DNA from 3 places in the Pararhizobium capsulatum DSM 1112 genome. Region 3 is predicted to be linked to each of the others. Evidence: predicted binding sites of a transcription regulator. Region 3 holds the regulator's gene; each other region holds the start of a gene.
What was found. Region 3 encodes LexA, which represses DNA repair genes until DNA is damaged. Its sites were predicted from a motif close to TGTTCNNNNTGTGTTCNG; they were not measured.

Region 1 (6,536 bases), 650 kb from region 3:
ACCGTCGCGGAAGGCGACGTGCATGACGGCGCAGGCGAGCGCGGCATCGGTGCCGGGCTTCAGGACGAGGCCCATGTCGGCCTGCTTGACCGTCGGATTGTCGTAGATATCGATGACGACGATCCTGGCGCCGCGTTCCTTGCGGGCCTTGACCGCATGGGTCATGACATTGACCTGGGTCGCGACGGCATTGGTGCCCCAGATGACGACGCAATCCGATTTCGCCATCTCGCGCGGATCGGGACCACGCAGCGAGCCTGTCGCCATGGCAAGGCCGGTCCAGGCCATGTTGGTGCAGATCGAGCCGAAAAAGCCGGAGTAGCGCTTGGCGTGGCGCAGGCGCTCGATTGAGTCGCGCTGGACCTGCCCCATCGTGCCGGCATAGAAATAGGGCCAGACTGCTTCCGAGCCGTGGATCTGCTCGGCCTTGACGAAGGCATTGGCGATCTCGTCGAGAGCGGCTTCCCAGGAGACCTCCTGCCACCGACCTTCGCCCTTGGCACCGAGACGGCGCTGCGGCACCATCAGACGACCGGGGTGATAGAGGCGCTCGGAATAGCGGGCCACCTTGGCGCAGATGACGCCCGCGGTATAGGTATTGCTGGCTGCACCGCGCACGCGGCCGATGCGGCCCTCAGTCGTCAGATCGACTTCGAGCGCGCAGGCCGACGGACAGTCATGGGGACAGACCGTGTGGCCGATGGACTTTTCTGCTTTGATGGGGGTCGCAAGGTTCATCGCTTTTCTATAGGACACGAAAAAGGGCTCTCAAAGGGCCAATCCGCATCCATGCCAACAATTCATGAGAGCGATCAGCTGAGCAAATGAACTACCGGCACATCTACCACGCAGGAAACTTTGCCGACGTGCTGAAGCACGCCGTGCTTGCGCGTCTCGTCACCTATCTGAAGCAGAAGGACAAGGCGTTCCGCGTGCTGGATACGCATGCGGGCATCGGCCTTTATGACCTGTCCAGCGAAGAGGCGCAGAAGACCGGCGAATGGGTGGATGGCATCGGGCGACTGCTCGAAAAGCCCCTGCCGCGCGATGTCGCGGATATTCTGGCGCCTTATCTCGAGGCGGTGCGCGACCTCAATCCCGATGGCAGCGTCAAGCTTTATCCCGGTTCGCCAAAGCTGACGCGGATGCTGATGCGACCGCAGGACCGGCTTTCGGCGATGGAGCTGCATCCCGACGATTATGAGACCCTGCACCGGCTGTTCGATGGCGATTTCCAGAGCCGGATCACCGAGCTCGACGGCTGGCTGGCGCTTGGCGCGCATGTGCCGCCGAAGGAAAAGCGCGGGCTGGTGCTAGTCGATCCGCCCTTCGAGATAGCCGGCGAATATGATCGACTGGCGGATGGGTTGGCCAAGGCCTACAAGCGTTTTTCGGGCGGCGTGTTCTGCCTCTGGTATCCGCTGAAACAAGGCGCGCCGATCCGCGCCTTTCATGAGAGTTTGCAGGCGCTGAATATTCCTAAGATGCTGTGTGCCGAGCTTTCGGTGCGCAGCGAGCGCGACACGACGGGGCTTTCCGGCTCGGGGCTGATCGTCGTCAATCCGCCGTTTACGCTGAAGGGCGAGCTCGATGTGCTGCTGCCGTTCCTGAAGGGGCGACTGGCACAGGACAAGCATGGTTCGGCCCGCAGCTTCTGGCTGCGCGGCGAGATGATCGAGGAGGAGTGAGGGTGGCGGCGCGGCGCGCTTCCTTTTCTCCCTGGTGGAGCCTGGAGGATCAGGCCTTGCGGGTGGGCAGTGGAACGAGTGCCGAACTTCCGGAGTGCCCTCAATGAGATCACCCGCCAAAACCCTCGCGGCAGCCGTGATGGCGCTTGCGCTTACCGGATGCGGCGAGAGCGGGGAAGACGGTGCCAAGAATGGCCAGACGGCCAAGGTACCGACGCCAATCGCCTCTACCAGCACAGCAAAGAAGCCCGAAAAAACAACCGCCGCCGTGCCAGTCGGAACCGGTTTCGATTTCTACGTGCTCTCCCTGTCGTGGTCGCCGAGCTGGTGCGGTGAAAACGACCCGCAGGGCAAGACCAGGCAGTGTGACACGGCGCGCAGTCATGGGCTGATCGTGCACGGGCTCTGGCCGCAGAACGACAGCGGTTATGAATTCTGCCGCAGCCGCGATTCTGACCGGGTACCGGAGACGCTGGGGCGACAGTTTCTCGATATTATACCGTCCATGGGTTTGATCGGCCACGAATGGCGCAAGCACGGCACCTGCTCAGGCTTAAGCCAAAGGGACTATTTCGCCGTCATGCGCGCGGCCTGGAACAAGTTGAAATTGCCGCCGGCGCTGAAGAGCGGCGCAACCGCCAGCCGGTCCAGCCCGACGGAGATCGAGGCGAGCTTGGTTTCTGCCAATCCCGGAATGACTGCTGGTGGCGTTGCCGTGACCTGCCAGTCCGGGCAGCTGGAGGAAATCCGCATCTGCCTGGACCACAATCTCGGTTTTCGTTCATGCCCTGAGATCGATCGCGGCGGCTGCCGCGCGCGATCGCTGACACTGCCTGCCCTTTAGGACCCCGCCCTTTAGGACAAGTCCTCCATCGATCGCAAAAGAAAGTCATCGCGATGAAAATTCTCTATTCGCCGGCCTCTCCCTATTCGAACAAGGTGCGCATGGCCGCCCATTATGCCGGTATTGCCGCCGAAAGCGTGTTGACGGACACCAACGCCAGCCCGCCGGAGTTGATCGCCAACAATCCGCTCGGCAAAATTCCGACGCTGATCACCGACGATGACAAGGCGATCTATGACAGCCGGGCGATCATGCACTTCATCGACCGGGAGACGAAGGGCAAGCTCTATCCCCGCAACGCCGAAAAGCGTACCGACGTCGAAATCCTCGAAGCGCTGTGCGACGGTATCTGCGACAGTCTGCTTGCCATCGTCTACGAAAAGCGCATCCATCCGCCGGAAAAGATCCACCAGCCCTGGATCGACAAGCAGTGGGAAAAGGTCGTCCGCGGCCTCGACTATCTCGAAGACAACCTGCCGAAGACGGCGGCGAAGCTGCATGGCGGTCACTTCGCGCTTGCCGCGATGCTGCGCTATATAGAACTGCGTTTTACCGGCGAATGGCAGCGCGGCCGCCCCAGATTGAAGAACTGGCCGAAGAAATTCGAAAAGCAGTTTCCGGACTACGGCAAGTTCAAGGCCTGAAGCAAAGCGGAGTGTGCCAGACGTTTTTTCAGAGGTGGAGGGAGCCGAATGGCGCGGAAATCGACCGGCAAGGCATCAAGTGGGACAGGCGGACCCGTTCTGCTGTCCGGTGGCAATCCCCAGATCGCCAAGGGCGAAGGCGACGGGCCGGTGCAGGCCTATATCGCCGCCATGCCGGGCTGGAAGAGCGATGTTGACGGCGGCTTGACGCCTTGATTGGCAACGCAGTACCGGGGGTGCACAAGGCGGTGAAGTGGAACTCGCCGCTCTATGGCATCAAGGACGACGGCTGGTTCCTCAGCCTTCATTGCTTCAACACATATATCAAGGTGGCCTTCTTTCGCGGCACGTCGCTCGATCCCGTTCCGCCTGTCGATTCCAAAAACCAGGAAACGGGCTACGTCCATATCCGTGAAGCCGACACTCTGGACGAAGCGTTGACCACATCCCGGGTGAAACAGGCAAGCCGATTGTCCGGCGAGCGGATGTAGCCGAAGCACGACCAAAACACGCAGCGGAGCCAAGAGGAGGCCGGAGGAATGGTGGCGAAGGAGGGGGACAGGACAGCGCAGGAAGGCTCCGCTTCGGAGTTGATTGACCAGAAGATTGCCGAACTGGGCGGTTGGCGCGGCGATACGCTGGCCAGAATCCGCAGCATCATCCGCGAGCTGACCCGAATGTGGTGGAAGAAGTGAAATGGCGTGGCGTACCCGTCTGGTCGCATGACGGGATCATCTGTACCGGGGAGACCTACAAGAGCGTGGTCAAAATGACCTTCGCCAAGGGCGCGGCGCTGGAGGACCCGTCAGGCCTGTTCAATTCCAGCCTCGAGGGCAACGTGCGTCGCGCCATCGATGTGCGTGAGGGAGAAGCCATTGACGCAGAAGCGCTGAAGGCCCTTGTCCGTGCAGCCATCGCGCTGAACACGTCGAAACCGGCCAAGCGCAGCGCGGCGAAAAAACCGAAGGCTGACTGAGCCCCGCCCTGAAGGCAGTTGGTCAGCTTACAGCGCCGTGCGTCATATATGACGCGCTAAGGTTCGCTGTAAGCTTATACCTGCTGCATAATTTTATCCTTAAACCGATTCCGATCTAAGGAATTATGCAGTAATGCCATAGAAACGAGAAAAGGCCGGATCGCTCCGGCCTTTCCTTCATAACATGCTTCTCTAATTGGGGTCGTTGGGTCAAGACTCCATTCGGCATTCCTTCGCTGCTTTTTACCGTCCCGTCCCGCGGGTCACTCGCTTCTCTTCGCGGTCGGGGCGAGGCCCGCCGCATGATGGGGTATGGGGAAGGAAGTTCAGCAATCTATCGGACGTCTTCGCCGTAAGGCGAGACAATGCATGTTTCGCTGTAACTCCATTCACCGTCCCCTCGGGGCGGTTCAGTCATCGCCCGGTCAGGCGAAGCTCCAAACCTCGAGCGGCGGTTACGCCGCAATCTCCTTGCCGTACCGGAAGTCCGTCTCGTCACTCCACATGTGGTGGAGGATCGTCGCCAGCTTTCTCGCGACTGCAACGCGGGCGCGGTTCAAACCGCGCCGCTTCGCCACCGCCATTCCCCAGACCTTGAGGCTGGACCATTTCCTCGAAACGCAGAGCAGCGCGTTCGCTGCCTCGTAGAGCAGCGCCCGCATCGCTTCGTCACCGCAGCGACTGATATGCCCCTGCGTGTCGGTCTCGCCAGACTGATATCGTCGCGGCGTTAGTCCGAGATGCGCTCCGACGTCGCGCGACCGCCGGAACCGCGACGGATCGTCGATCGTCGCGACATAACTCACGGCCGTGATCGGCCCAACACCCGGGACGGTCATCAGCCGTCGGCAAGTATCGTCACTTCGGCAGAGGTTCATGACGATTTTCGTCAGACGGTTCAGTTGCTGCTCCATGGCCGTGAGAACGGCCAGCAGCGGTTCCACCGCTGCCATAAGCGCCTCTTCCCCTCCTGCTGCTTCCCGCGCCCTGGCGATGAAACTGGCGCTGGACGGCCGTCCCAGCTTTATCCCCTCCTCGCGGAGCAACGCGCGGATCGCGTTCTGGATGTCTCGCAGGTTCTGCGCGACCGTCCTTCGGGCGGTCAGCGTTGCCCGCCACTGGCGCGAACGCCTGCTCTTCACATGCACCTGCGTGAACCAGCCGGTCCGCATGATCTGGGCGATGGACCTTGCGTCGTTTCGGTCCGTCTTGTTCGGCATCGTCTTCATCGCTGCATTGGCGCGGCGCGCGTCAATGCAGATCGAGGCTACGCCTCGCTCCTGCATGCCGTCGTGCAGCCAGGCCGTCGTGCCGCACGCTTCCATTCCTATCCGCTCAAAACTCAGTCCCGTGCCGGCGAGGGCGGCTGCCAGCGCCTCCGGCTCTGACACCGCAACCATCTCGCGGACTATTTTGCCCGTCTGATCGACGACGCAGATTGCTGTCTCTTCCAAAGAAACGTCGAGTCCGGCATAATACTGCATGGCTGTTCCTTTCGGTGATTGAGGTGCTTTGCTAGCAACCTCGTTTTATCATCCGATTGGAGCAGCCACCATTCCTCGCCAGGAACTCGGGCCAAGACCCCAATTACCCCATCTATCTGAAATCAGAACTTCACGCCCATACCGACGCGAACGCTATGCTCGTCATAGCCAGAGGAAACCTTGCCGCTCGGCAGATCGAAGTCCTTCGAACCGTAGTCGGTGTAACGGTATTCGACACGCGCCGTGATGTTGTCGGTGACAAAAGCTTCCGCACCGGCACCAGCCGTCCATCCGATCATCGTGTTGCTGTCGGAAGAACCGCTCTCGGAGGCCTTGACGTCGGCAGCAGCGATACCAGCGGTACCATAAACCAGAACCGGGTTGACATCGACACCGACGCGAGCGCGCAGCGAGCCGTTGAAGCCCTGCTTCATGGTGCGGACCGGGTTGGTGGCGTCGTTGCCGCGGTAGTTGACGTCGGCTTCACCGCCGTAAACCAGCTGACCGCTCTGGACGTTATAACCGCCATAGAGGCCACCGCCGAAGGCTGCAGCGCCACGGCCGCCGGTGCCGTCGAATTCGCCGCGTGCCCAATCAGCCGTACCACCGACATAGGCGCCCGACCAGTTCTTGATCGCCGGCTCGGTGTATTCGGCAGCAGGAGCAGCCGGAACTTCGTCGATCGCGTCAGCGGCCTGCACGGCCGTGAAGGTGATCAGGGTCACAGCCGATGCCATGAGGGTGGTGATGAGAGTACGCATATAAAAGTCTCCTTTCAGACCAGTGTCACGAGCCTATCGCGGCTCAAATCGATACACCGGCAATTACATTTAACCCCGCCCGGTTGAGGTGAAATTGGCTGCCAAATGAGGAATCTCAAGAGCCAAAATGTGAAATTTT
Region 2 (6,536 bases), 1.7 Mb from region 3:
TGGTCCAGTAGGGGTTGAAGGCACCGGTCTTGCTGCCGCCAAGGTCTTTCTTTTCTACGTAGTCGGCAGCCTTGCCGTCAAAGGCAGCGTCCGGCGCTTCCGCGAACCAACTGCCGAAGGCAAAGGCGTTGTTTTCAACGTTGGACTTCAAGATGCTGATGATCGACTTGCGATCAAGGAAGCCCCCTTCATGGCCAAGCCCGACCGAACCAGCCATCGAGCGGGCGGCACCGGCAAGTTCGCCGATGTCGCTTGCGACACCCGAGGCGATTGCCTTGGCTTCGGCCTCAGCCTGTTGGCGAACCAGCGTCTGCACGCGGTCCTGCGTCTGGGAAATGAGAACGTAGTTGGATGCAAGCAGGACGAGGGCGATTGTTCCACCCGTTACCGCGATGAGCTTTGTCGCCAGAGATTTGGCTTGAAACTTGAGCATGAAGATCCCCTCGGGATGGCAGATTGGCGGTCGGGAGGCCGCAACGGGATGCAGACAGATGTTGGGAAATGCTCCCTCATGGAGCGCCAGATGTCAGACGACATCGCAGGATCGAGCCGAAGCTGGCGGCAAGGCTCGCTGCACAGATCCTGAATAGCTGGAAGTTTATTAAAATTAGAACAACGTAAAAACCGAAAAGTTTGGTTTAAAAGGCGTTTTGGCCTTTCTGCCGCTTTGCGACACTCTTTGTCCCGATGGCGGACAACGAGGCAAGCGCATCGCTATTTGCGGTTGTTTACCGTCTCAGACGCGGGCATCCACGTCCTTGGCAAGGGGGATCGCCGGTTGGGCGCCGGGCTTCAGACAGGCAAGAGACCCGGCAACAGCTGCGCGGCGCAGGGCCGTCTCGAACGCCAGACCGGCATCAAGACCGGCTGCCAGATAACCGCAGAAGGTGTCGCCTGCACCCACGGTATCCACCGGTTCGATTTTCAGGCCATCGGCACGGTAAAGCGTGCCATCCCTGAGGGCGACGACACCCTCGGCACCGAGCGTGACGATAATGGTCTGCCCGGTTTCACCCTGCAGCCTTCGCATTTCCTCAATGCGTTCGTCAGCAGACAGGCCGCTCTTTTCCGCAAGCAGTTCGAATTCGGTTTCGTTGGCAATAACGATATCGGCCATTCGTCCGAGACGCGCCGCATCAGCCGTCAGAGGCGCGATGTTGATCAGGGACCGGATACCGGCTTGACGGGCAGCGATGAGTGCCGTCTCGATCGCGGATGGGGGGACTTCGAGCTGCAGGACCAGCGTGTCGTTGGCGGACATCGCTGCGACGGCGGCACGGCCATCTTCGTCGCTGACCTTGCCGTTGGCGCCGGCCACGACGACGATGACGTTTTCACCATCTCCGCCGACGAGAATATGGGCGGTGCCGGTGGCCTCATCCACGGTCCTGGTCGCCGAAAGGTCGGTTCCGGCTTCCTTCATCAGCACCAGCGCATCTGCCGCGAAAGCGTCTGAGCCGACGGCGCCGGCCATGCGCACCTTGGCGCCGGCACGCGTGGCAGCGAGAGCCTGATTGGCACCCTTGCCACCGGCCGCAGTAGAAAAGCTGGTGCCGGCCACGGTCTCGCCGGGTTTCGGCAGGCGCGGGGTGGTGGCAATCAGGTCCATGTTGATGGAACCGAACACAGTGATCATGAAAGCCTCCCCGGCCGTGTTGATACGGCACCATCAGGCACCGTTTTCGCTCAGTGATTTTGGCCGGACACTGCCCGAGAGCATCAGTCCTCGTCAACCACCTTCAGCTTCAACTGGCCGAAACGATTTTCCGCCGTTCGCGACTCGGGGGCGGAGGACGCAGGTTTGCTGTCGAGTTCCAGGGCTTCGATACGGGCGCCGCGGCGCTTCAACTTGTCGGAGGAGACAAGAATGTCGTCCACGTCCTTCTGCGCCGAGGTGAAGTGACCATGCAACTTGCGAATGCGTTCGTCCAGGCGACCGAGATCCTCCATCAGCCTGATGACTTCACCCTGGATCAGATGGGCCTGCTCACGCATCCGGGCATCGCGCAGGATCGACTGGATCACCTGGATCGACAGCAGCAGAAGCGAGGGCGAAACGATGACGATGCGGGCGCGGTGCGCCTTCTGCACGATGGCCTCGAAATGCTCGTGGATTTCGGCAAAGATCGATTCGGAAGGCACGAAGAGAAAGGCCGTTTCCTGCGTTTCTCCTGCGATCAGATACTTGCCGGCGATATCGCGGACATGCACCTCCATGTCTCGGCGAAACTGCAGGCCGGCCTGCCGCGCCGCCTCAGTGTCGCTCCCGGCGTTGCGGATGGCATTCCAGCTTTCCAGCGGAAACTTGGCATCGACCACAAGCACGGGCTGACCGTTCGGCATGCGGATGGTGCAATCCGGTCGCGAACTGTTCGAAAGCGTCGGCTGGAAGGTATAGGCGCCCATTGGCAGGCCGTCGGCGATGATGGTCTCCATGCGAGACTGGCCAAAGGCGCCGCGCGTCTGCTTGTTGGAGAGGATATGCTGCAGCCCGGCCATGTCCTTGGCCAGCGACTGGATATTGTTCTGCGCCGTGTCGATCACGGCCAGTCGCTCCTGCAGCCGGCGCAGATTTTCGTGGGTCGCCTTCGTCTGCTCGGTGATCGACACGCCGAGACGATGGGTCATGCCATCGATGCGCTGGTTGATCGATTGGTTGAGTTCGGATTGCCGGGTGCCGAAAACCTCGGTCATCGCCGCGATCCGGCCTTGCATTTCCGTTTGTGCCGCGACGAGTGTCGCCATTCGCTCGTCCGCTTCGCGCGCCCGCCGCCGTTCGCGGCGCGCGCTGAAAACGATGCTGAGGACGAGCCCTGCCAGCAGGATCGCCCCCGCGGCAAGCAGGAGATCAGGCCCGATCGGATAGGTGCCGAGGATGAAAACTGGATTGTCGGTGCTGAAGATCGAATTCATGGCGCAAAACTAGCAGGTTTTTCGATTGTTTCCAGATCAAAACAAGAACATTGCCGCCAGTCCAGCATTCGCAGTGCGTTGATGGCCAAAAATTCTTCGCAGGGAGAATTCCATCCGTCTTCAAGATCGGTTATGGGAGCCAATGACCATTAAGCCGCTCATTATTCTTCCCGATCCGGTTCTTCGCGAGCTTTCCAAGCCCGTCGAAACCGTCAATGATGACATTCGCCGCCTGGCAGATGACATGCTGGACACGATGTATGATGCGCCGGGCATCGGCCTTGCCGCCATTCAGATCGGCGTTCCCAGACGCATACTGGTGATCGATGTTTCCAAGGATGGTGAAGAGAAGCAGCCATTGGTGTTCATCAATCCCGAGATTGTCCGCTCAGCCGAGGAGCGCTCGGTCTACGAAGAGGGCTGCCTGTCGATCCCGGACTACTACGCGGAAGTCGAGCGCCCGGCGGAAATCACGGTCAATTTTCTCGATCGCGATGGAAAGGCCCACACCGTCGAAGCCGACGGCCTGCTTGCCACCTGCCTGCAGCATGAGATCGATCATCTGAACGGCCTGCTGTTCATCGATTATATCTCCAAGCTGAAACGTGAGATGGTGATCCGCAAGTTCACCAAGGCAGCCAAGGTCCGCGGCGCCAAGGCGATCTGAGCGCGCCGGACACTATCGGCGGGCCAATCCTGCGCCGCCGAGGCGGCGGTTCAAGACCCTTGACGGGTTTCTTCCTTCACAAGGAACTATGCCGTGTCGCTTCGTATCGTCTTCATGGGAACACCTGAATTTTCAGTGCCGACGCTTTCGGTGCTGGCCCAAGCCGGCCACAGGATTGTTTCGGTCTACACCCAGCCGCCGCGGCCGGGTGGCCGTCGTGGTCTCGATCTTCAGAAGTCACCGGTGCATCAGGCCGCTGAACTGCTCGGCATTCCGGTGCGAACGCCACTCAATTTCAAGAATGAAGCTGATCGCGAGGAGTTTCGCGCTCTTGACGCCGATGTTGCCGTCGTCGTCGCCTATGGTCTTCTGCTGCCCGAAGCGATCCTGAACGGAACACGGCTCGGTTGCTACAACGGCCACGCCTCGCTTTTGCCGCGCTGGCGCGGTGCAGCGCCGATCCAGCGGGCGATCATGGCGGGCGATCATGAGACCGGCATGATGGTCATGAAGATAGATGTCGGCCTCGATACCGGACCGGTCGCGATGACCAAGGCAGTGGCTATCGGGCCGGAGATGACGGCCGGTGAACTTCACGACAAGCTGATGCTGGCCGGGGCGAGCCTGATGCGTGACGCGATGGACAAGCTGGAAGCCGGCGATCTGCCGCTGACGCCGCAGCCGGACGAAGGTGCGCTGTATGCGGCCAAGATATCGAAGGCGGAGACCCGCATCGATTTTTCCAGGCCGGCTCAGGAGGTGCACAACCATATTCGCGGGCTTTCCCCCTTTCCCGGCGCATGGTTCGAGGCCGATATCGGCGGCAAGGCAGAGCGGATCAAGGTGCTGTCCTCGGTTGTCGAGACGGCAGGTGGCGTGGCGGGAACCGTGCTTTTCGACGACCTGACGATTGCCTGCGGCGAGGGATCGGTCAGGCTCACCCGGCTGCAGAAGGCGGGTGGCAAGGTGCTTGGGGCGGAAGAGTTCCGGCGTGGTACGCCGATCGCTGCCGGCACAAGGCTTGCCTGATGCCCCGTTTTCGTCTGCTCATCGAATATGACGGTTCGGCCTATGTCGGCTGGCAGCGGCAGGACAACGGTCCGTCGATACAGGGCGCCATTGAAAAGGCGATCCTCGGCCTGACCGGTGAGACCGTATCCATCCGTGGCGCCGGGCGCACCGATTCAGGCGTCCACGCCCGTGGACAGGTCGCAAATGTGGATTTGCAGCGCGGCTGGAAGGGCGAGACGCTGCGCAACGCGCTCAATGCCCATCTCGGCCAGAATGGCGAACAGGTGTCGATCCTCGACGCGGCGGAAGTATCACCCGAATTCGACGCGCGCTTCTCTGCTTTACGGCGGCATTATCTCTACCGGATCATCTGCCGACGCGCGCCATTGGCGCTTGAGGCCCGGCGTGCCTGGTGGGTGGTGAAGCCGCTTGATCACGAGGCAATGCACGAAGCCGCCCAGATGCTGGTCGGAAAGCATGACTTCACGACATTCCGGTCGGCCCATTGCCAGGCCAACAGTCCGGTGCGCACAATCGATCGGCTGGATGTTACGCGCGACGGCGAGATCATCGAGATCAGGGCGACCGCGCAAAGCTTCCTTCACAACCAGATCCGCTCTTTTGCCGGCACCTTGAAACTGGCCGGGGAGGGCAAGTGGACGCCTGAGGATGTGCGTACGGCTCTTGAAGCGAAAGACCGCAAGGCCTGCGGCCCGGTGGCGCCGCCGGACGGGCTCTATTTCATGCAGGTGGATTACTAACCGTCAGGCTCAGCCCGGAAACAGGCCAAGCGCTCGCTGCATCAGTTCACCGATAATCAGCGATGGCAGGATGGAAAGTGTTGTCAGAGCGAATGCCAGCAGCGCATGCGGGCTGGCGATCGTCTTTATCAGCCGGAAGACTGCGGCAAAGGAAACGACCAGCGTCACCAAGGACAGCAAGGCTGTCAGCCCTTCACTGCCGGGAATGACCAGACGGATCGCGGCGGGAACGGCCATGGCGTAAAAGATAGGCAACGAAATCCAGTTCGAAGTCACGATCACATCAGCCAAGATCTCGCTATAGGCGAGCGGCCTGGCAAGCACCGCGATCAGGGCCAGTGGCAGGACCCAGGCGGAAAGATCGATCAGGAAGAGCTTCAGAATGAACGTCAGCCCCGCAGGTGTCCCTTGCGGCATGTTCGCCAGATAATAGAGCCGCCACGCTCCCCAGCTTACCGCCATTGCAGGAAGGCACCACAGGATGGATGCAAAGGAGCGCCAGACGCCGATGGCCGAGAGATCGAGATAGTCGAAGCCGCGTTTGTCGCCGCTGAGCAGCAGCCAGATACCCTTCAGATAGGTGCCGATCTCCTCAAGCTGCGGCATTGCCAAACCAGCGGTCGATAAAGGTTTCGTAGATCTGTGTCAGCGTTTCCAGATCGGAGACGGAGACGCGCTCATCCACCATATGCATGGTTTGACCGACAGGCCCGAACTCGACGACCGGGCAATGATCCTTGATGAAGCGGGCGTCGGAGGTGCCGCCGGTGGTGGAGAGTTTTGGCCGGCGCCCGACGACGGCCTCAACGGCATCTGACAGCGATGAAATCAGCGCCTCGTTGTGGGTGAGAAACACATGGCTCGGCCGTTCGCTCCAGACGATATCGTATTTTACCGGCTCCCGGCCGGCGCGCAGCGGGCTTTCCTGTGCGGCGCGGTCGAGCCGTGCCAGGATTTCAGACTGCAGGCTTTCCACGCTCCACGTGTCGTTGAAGCGGATGTTGAAGCTTGCCGTCGCACGGGCGGGAATGACGTTGACCGCGCTATTGGCGACGTCGATCGTCGTGACTTCGAGATTGGACGGCTGGAAATTGTCGGTGCCGGCATCGAAGGGCGGGTGCATCAGAGCGCTGGTGAGGGCCAGCACGCCGCGCACCGGATTGTCGGCCAGATGCGGATAGGCG
Region 3 (6,536 bases):
TCGAACCTGAATACCGGTTCGACCACGGCGATTGGGGCACGCTTTTGACGGGTGCGCCCTCGCTAAACGGTGCAATGGCTGTCTTCGATTGCGAGGTGATCGACGTCAAGCGCATCGCAACGCATATGGTGCTGTTTGGCAAAGTAGTCGCGATGCAGACTGCTGAGGCCAGGGAAGCACTTGTCTATCTCAACAGAGGCTACCGCTCGGTTTAAGCGACAGCGATATTTGAGCACCCGTTAAAACACGGGCATACCATAGGTCTAAGCCGCGCCGTCTAGTTTGACGCCCTCACGGGCCGTTAATCACCGGAGCCGGTCTGCGGCGTTGGATCCTTGTCGACAGGTGCCGGTTGCTGCGCTTCGTTGCTCGGCGAGGTAGTCGTGGCCTAGCTGTTGGAGACGCCAGTTTCCGCGGGTGTCATCGGAGTGGTCTGCTGGGTCCGGGTTGAAGCGTCATTATCGGTGCTCTCACCGAACAGTTCCGCACCCGCCCACGCGACAATAGCCAAAAGCAACCCGCAGATCAGTACGATAAAAACAGGTTTTCCCAGTCCGCCCTGCCGCGCCTCGTTTGTGGTCGCCTTGACTGTTCTATCTTCGTCTACGCTCGAAACCCTGTCGCCCCGTTCATCCAAATGGGTCGCCATCGCTCAAACTCCTTCTCACGGTCGAACTGAGAGGGCAACGGGACAGACTGGCAAAGGTTCCTCCCAGGCGATGAACAACAGAAGTTGCGGAGGGGCCTGGCGTGCAGGAAAAGAGTTCGAACGAGTGCGGACTTGGTTTTGGAGTGCACGTTAAAAGCGGAGGGTGCATCCTCGAGTTTCAAAATTTACAGGCTATGCAAAGCCTCAAGCGCGACTGGGAGCGCAGACGGCAGAGGTTTTTCGCAACGAAAATATGTTGATGTTGAGCCACCCAGTACTTAACCGCAAAAATGCAGCCGTAAGCACTTGTTTTCGTGGCGGGAAAAATTTGGAGGCCTCGCCCGGAATTGAACCGGGGTACAAGGATTTGCAGTCCTCTGCGTCACCACTCCGCCACGAGGCCTCTCAGGTCCGATCACTCGGGCCGTTGCGAGCGTTTAGAATCATCCTAGACAAATCGCAAGGGGAATATCCGCGAATGCTGTGATTTTTCCCGTCTTTGATTGAGGCGCGAACGCCGGAGCGCCTCAATGATACTTGCGAATGAGGCCGACGAGCTTGCCCTGGATTTTCACCCGGTCCGGGCCGAAGATCCTCGTTTCATAAGCCGGATTTGCGGCCTCCAGGGCGATAGAAGCACCCTTGCGACGAAAGCGCTTCAGCGTCGCCTCTTCATCATCGACGAGGGCCACAACGATCTCACCGGGGCTGGCGGTGTTAGCGTTGCGGATGATGACGGTATCGCCGTCGAGGATACCTGCTTCGATCATCGAATCGCCGCGCACTTCCAGAGCGTAATGCTCGCCGGCACCGATCATTTCGAATGGTACGGAGATATCATGCGTGTTGTTCTGGATAGCGGAGATCGGGACACCCGCCGCGATTCGTCCCATCACAGGCACATTGACGGAGTTGGTTTCCGGCGGGCGAGCTTTGGCGGGGGGCGGCGCTACATCCCGGCTCCCCTGGATGACGCTGGGAGAAAAGCCGCGCTTGGGCTGAAGACTTGGCGAATAGGCCTCCGGCAGCTTGATCACTTCGAGCGCACGCGCCCTGTTCGGAAGCCGGCGAATGAACCCACGTTCTTCCAAGGCTGTGATCAAACGGTGGATGCCCGATTTGGACGCAAGATCCAGGGCATCCTTCATTTCGTCGAAGGACGGCGGCACGCCGGATTCCTTCATGCGCTCATGAATGAAAAGCAGCAGTTCCTGTTGCTTGCGGGTCAGCATGACATTTCACTCCGGAATTGCGAAACAAATCAAGAACAGACACTATATGTTCCATTTGTGTTCCGCAAGTGCTTAAAACCACGTGAATTCCGGAAAGGCACATGAAAAAAATGCGGCGTTGTCGCTGCTGTCCGTTTGGCCGCTCAATGATAATAGTAGCAGGCGCAATCGGCCTTGCAGTCGTCGCTGTCGCTCCAGACGCGAACAGCAAGCTTTCGAGCAGCACCTGCTTCGTCAAGGCGCACGCCAAGAAGCGTTGTCGCTGCCAGCTTCGGGCTAATCGCGTTCACTTCCACGGCAGAGCCGACCTGATGAACGCCCTGCTTTGGCGTCCATGTGAAGAACTGAAGGCTGTAATGCATAGCGATCCTCCGTAACAACTGCATTGCCGCGGGTTCATGATTGGATTCTACCACGATTTTCGACACGCGTCACCGTTTTGCAACTCTACCCGAACGAGTTGATTGTTCAATTCTGGAAGCAGTGTTCACTGGTTTCGATCTTTAAACGGTGAACGATAGGGGCGATATTCCCATCAAGAACGTCACAAAGCCCTTCGGGAGAACGACGATGAGAGAGCCCCTTTTTCGCTTCGGAGATTTTGCAATCTGGTCAGCCATCCTGGGCACCGTGGTTGGCTACCAGCTGTGGACCCACGCCGCGTCTGCGCCGCTCACCACTGCGCTCGTCATTGTCGGCGGTTAACGCCCTTCAAGACCAAATACATTCGGTCGGCGACGTCCGTCACCCGGTGATCGGTAGCCGGATACGAAACAAGCCGCCTGCACGAAAAGTGAAGGCGGCTTGCAAATAAAAAGCGTCAAGCGTTGACGGATCAGGCCTTGCCCGCGATCAGCATGAAGGCCGGAATGTCGTCACCAAAGCCAACGGGCGTCGGGCCATCGTCATGGTCGCGGCGGTAGCGGTTGCGACGGTCGCGGTTGTCATCATTGGCAGGATACGGCGCAGAAGCATTCCGATTGCCATTGCGCTGGCTATTCTGCGGCTTGGTTTCTGCCTTACGTTCTGTTCTCACGGGTTCCGCCTTTGTTGTCGTCACTGCTTCGCTTGCGATCGCAATATCGTCTGATTTGGTGTCCGATTTGTGACTGGACGCGCCTCTATCGGTGTCGTTCCGCCGGCCACGCTTGCCATCACGATCCCGACCACGATCCGATTTGCTGCGGTCGGACTTGCCGTTGTCGAAACTTTCCATCGGCGCCGGAAGGGCCGAAAGGTCGCCATTCAGCCATTCGATCTTCAGATCGATCAGCTTTTCGATGGCGTCGGTGAACTTGGTGTCCCGCTTGGTCACCAGCGTGAAGGCGGCGCCTGAGCGACCGGCACGACCGGTGCGACCGATTCGGTGCACATAGTCTTCCGCATGGATCGGCACATCGAAATTGAAGACGTGGCTGACATCGGGGATATCGAGGCCGCGAGCAGCAACGTCCGATGCGACCAGCAGCTTGATGCCGCCATCCTTGAAGTTTGCCAGCATCGTGGTGCGCGAGCGCTGATCCATGTCGCCATGCAACGCGCCGACCGAAAAGCCGTGACGTTCGAGAGAGCGGAAGAGATCGGCGACATCAACCTTGCGATTGCAGAAGATGATCGCGTTCTTCAGCTCCTGCTGTGCACCGATGAGGTCGCGCAGAACGGCGCGCTTCTCGTAGTCCTTCGCATGGGCCGCAACGAAACGCTGCGTCACGGTCTTGGCGGTGGAGGAGGGCGGCGCCACTTCGACCCGTTCCGGGTTCTGCAGGAACCGGTCGGCCAGCTTCTGGATTTCCGGAGGCATGGTGGCAGAGAAGAACAGCGTCTGGCGGGTGAACGGAATAAGCTTGGCGATGCGCTCGATATCGGGAATGAATCCCATATCCAGCATGCGGTCGGCTTCGTCGATGACCAGGATTTCAACGCCGGTCATCAGGAGTTTGCCGCGCTCGCAGTGATCAAGCAGGCGGCCGGGGGTGCAGATCAGCACGTCGGCGCCGCGCTCCAGTTTGCGATCCTGCTCGTCGAAGGACACGCCACCGATGAGCAGCGCAATATTGAGCTTGTGGTTCTTGCCGTATTTTTCGAAGTTTTCGGCAACCTGCGCAGCGAGTTCGCGCGTCGGCTCGAGAATCAGCGTGCGTGGCATGCGAGCCCGTGCGCGTCCCTTTTCCAGGAGCGTCAGCATCGGTAGCACGAAGGAAGCGGTCTTGCCTGTGCCGGTTTGAGCGATGCCGAGAATGTCGCGACGCTGGAGGGCTGGCGGAATGGCCCCTGCCTGGATTGGCGTCGGAATGGTGTAGCCCGCATCAGTTACTGCGGAGAGTACTTTTTGGCTCAGGCCAAGATCAGAAAACGTGGTCAATTGGAAATCTGTTTCCGTTCCGGTTCGGGAGAACACTGGTGACATCGCGCTCACCCACGGGGCGCGTTGTGGGGGCTCTTAGGCTCAAAGCGGCACAAAGTCAAGAAAACCGGGCGTTTGATCGATTGATCAGTCAATAAAAAGAAGTAAATTCCGGATGCCTTTTAGAGAAGACGGTAATAATCGGTTTTTTATGCCTGTTTCAAAGGCATATGCTTTAAGGCCGGCCTCAGTTTACGAGCTTTTCGATCTTCATGCCGGCGGTCAGAAAACGCATGGGATCGACGGCCTCGCCATTGAGACGAACCTCGTAATGCAAATGAGGGCCGGTGGAGCGCCCGGTGTTGCCGGTTTTGGCAATGACTTGTCCGGCTTCGACATGATCGCCAACGTTGACCAGCGAACTTGACAAGTGGGCAAAGCGTGTCGTCACGCCATTGCCGTGGTCAATCTCGACCATGTTTCCATAGCCGCCACTATGTCCTGCCGTGATCACGGTACCGGGCGCTGTCGCCACAATCCGTGTGCCGAGGGATGCCCGGAAATCAATGCCGGCATGGAGCGCCAGCCTGCCCAGAAAAGGATCGACGCGGTTGCCGAAGCGGCTGGTGATATCGCTTGCCGGAGAGGGGTTAGAGAAGGGTAATTTCTTGACCTGGCTTCGCATCTGCTCAAGCCGCCCCAGGGCGCCGTCCAGGGCAACAAGCGATGCGTTGAAATCCTCTGAGGACTCTGGTTCGACGAACGGACCGCCAATGGCAGAGCCCTCTTCTGCCGGAGCCGTGTCCGCTGCCTCCTCCAGCGGCTTGTCATCGATGTGCACGCCGGTGCGCCCAACGATCGCTGCGATCTCGTCGGCGGTGTCGGCCGTCTGCTCGGTCAGGGTCTGGAGCCGGGAGCGCTGCGCATGCTCAATATCCTTGAGCGAAAGGGTCACGCGGGAAAACAGCCGGTCAGCGCGGTCCGAAGTCGGTTCGTTTTCAGTCGCGGGTGCATAGCCGAGAGCGGCCTGTATCGGGGGGAGCGAATCGGACTTGCTGATGCCCATGAGCCGTTCGATGGCCCGCAGGCCGCGAGAACCGGCTGCATCCGCACGTTTTTCATAGGCATTGGCTGTAGGCGTGATGGCTTCGCCTTTCTCCGTCGAGACGCCGGCATTTTCGGCGCGATCGAGAAGCGAGCCGAGTTTTCCATGGCGGGAGGTCAGGGCGAGCTGCTGCTGCAGCAGCTTTTCGACTTTTTCTTCGACGACTTGTTGATCCAGCAGCTGACGGCTTGTGACGCGATCCACCTGCGCACGCAAAGCTGCGATCCTGTCTTCATATTCGTACTGCATGCGTGCCTGACGGGCCATGGTTCCGCCAATAAGGTCATCGCGCAGGACGAGATAGGATGTGGCGGCGAGATAGCCGACCGTAAGGGCGGAAGCGAAGCACATTGATACAGCCACCGTCCATGGCTGGAAAGTCATATGCCTGACCTTGTCCCCCTTGGCGAGAATCAGGATGTGTTTCTCGGTTTTCTTGCCGAAAACGCGATTTTCCGTGCGTCCTGACACCTGATCGCCCCCATCATATAGATGCGCTTTTGATGGCTGTGATTAGATATTATTAAGGTTAACAAAGCCTTTCCCGCGCCTCGTTCCGCGGTATGGAATCCACTTCATAGCGATAGAAATCAGATATTTGTCGAAGCCGTCATCGAGCGATAGAAAGAGGGCGTCAGCCCGGCTTCGGCGCGAGCAACATCGTTGAATGGCGCCTTGAGCGGTCCGCGGAAATTCGCTCGCACCAGGGCCTGGAACGTGGCTGCCGGGTCTTTTTTCTGACGAGCGCACAGAAAGCGAAACCACTTGGCGCCGACGGCCACATGACCTTTTTCGTCCTCGTAGATGATGTCCAGAACAGCAGCGCTTTCCATGTCTCCGGCCTCGCGCATCTTGGCTTGAAGGGCCGGCGTAACGTCCAGGCCGCGTGCTTCGAGAATCAGCGGCACGACGGCAAGCCGCGCGGTCAGGTCATTTCGGGTGTCGTGCGCGGCCTGCCAGAGACCGTCATGGGCGGGCATGTCGCCATAATCCGCCCCAAGCTGGCGCAGGCGATCGCGCACGAGACGGAAATGCTTGGCTTCCTCGAAGGCAACCCGCATCCAGCCGTCGAAGAAGGAATTCGGCACCTTTTCGCCCGCAAACCGGGCGACGATATCGAGGGCAAGATCGATCGCATTCAGTTCGATGTGAGCAATGGCATGCAGGAGCGCTACCCGGCCGCGTGTCGAGTGTAGTGTTCGGCGC

Region 1: the regulator LexA is predicted to act here: its motif matches at 1,759-1,776, upstream of QO002_RS09570 (ribonuclease T2 family protein).
Region 2: the regulator LexA is predicted to act here: its motif matches at 2,946-2,963, upstream of QO002_RS04360 (DNA recombination protein RmuC).

What each region holds. Positions count from the first base shown of each region.
Region 1 covers NZ_JAUSVF010000001.1:1,988,043-1,994,578, reverse strand. The annotation lists gene QO002_RS09580 (molybdopterin-containing oxidoreductase family protein) at 1-756, opposite strand, end outside; gene QO002_RS09575 (23S rRNA (adenine(2030)-N(6))-methyltransferase RlmJ) at 825-1,688, shown strand; gene QO002_RS09570 (ribonuclease T2 family protein) at 1,792-2,532, shown strand; gene QO002_RS09565 (glutathione S-transferase) at 2,586-3,176, shown strand; partial or broken gene QO002_RS09560 (DUF1801 domain-containing protein) at 3,225-3,667, shown strand; partial or broken gene QO002_RS09555 (DUF1801 domain-containing protein) at 3,716-4,152, shown strand; gene QO002_RS09550 (IS110 family RNA-guided transposase) at 4,608-5,636, opposite strand; gene QO002_RS09545 (outer membrane protein) at 5,759-6,397, opposite strand.
Region 2 covers NZ_JAUSVF010000001.1:926,190-932,725, forward strand. The annotation lists gene QO002_RS04350 (methyl-accepting chemotaxis protein) at 1-433, opposite strand, end outside; gene QO002_RS04355 (ribokinase) at 737-1,636, opposite strand; gene QO002_RS04360 (DNA recombination protein RmuC) at 1,720-2,913, opposite strand; gene def (peptide deformylase) at 3,056-3,580, shown strand; gene fmt (methionyl-tRNA formyltransferase) at 3,674-4,609, shown strand; gene truA (tRNA pseudouridine(38-40) synthase TruA) at 4,609-5,352, shown strand; gene QO002_RS04380 (hypothetical protein) at 5,362-5,958, opposite strand; gene dapE (succinyl-diaminopimelate desuccinylase) at 5,945-6,536, opposite strand, start outside.
Region 3 covers NZ_JAUSVF010000001.1:2,634,734-2,641,269, reverse strand. The annotation lists gene QO002_RS12900 (flavin reductase) at 1-215, shown strand, start outside; gene QO002_RS12895 (hypothetical protein) at 389-649, opposite strand; tRNA gene QO002_RS12890 (tRNA-Cys) at 979-1,052, opposite strand; gene lexA (transcriptional repressor LexA) at 1,177-1,881, opposite strand; gene QO002_RS12880 (hypothetical protein) at 2,025-2,243, opposite strand; gene QO002_RS12875 (hypothetical protein) at 2,452-2,586, shown strand; gene QO002_RS12870 (DEAD/DEAH box helicase) at 2,717-4,243, opposite strand; gene QO002_RS12865 (M23 family metallopeptidase) at 4,473-5,801, opposite strand; gene QO002_RS12860 (ferritin-like domain-containing protein) at 5,921-6,536, opposite strand, start outside.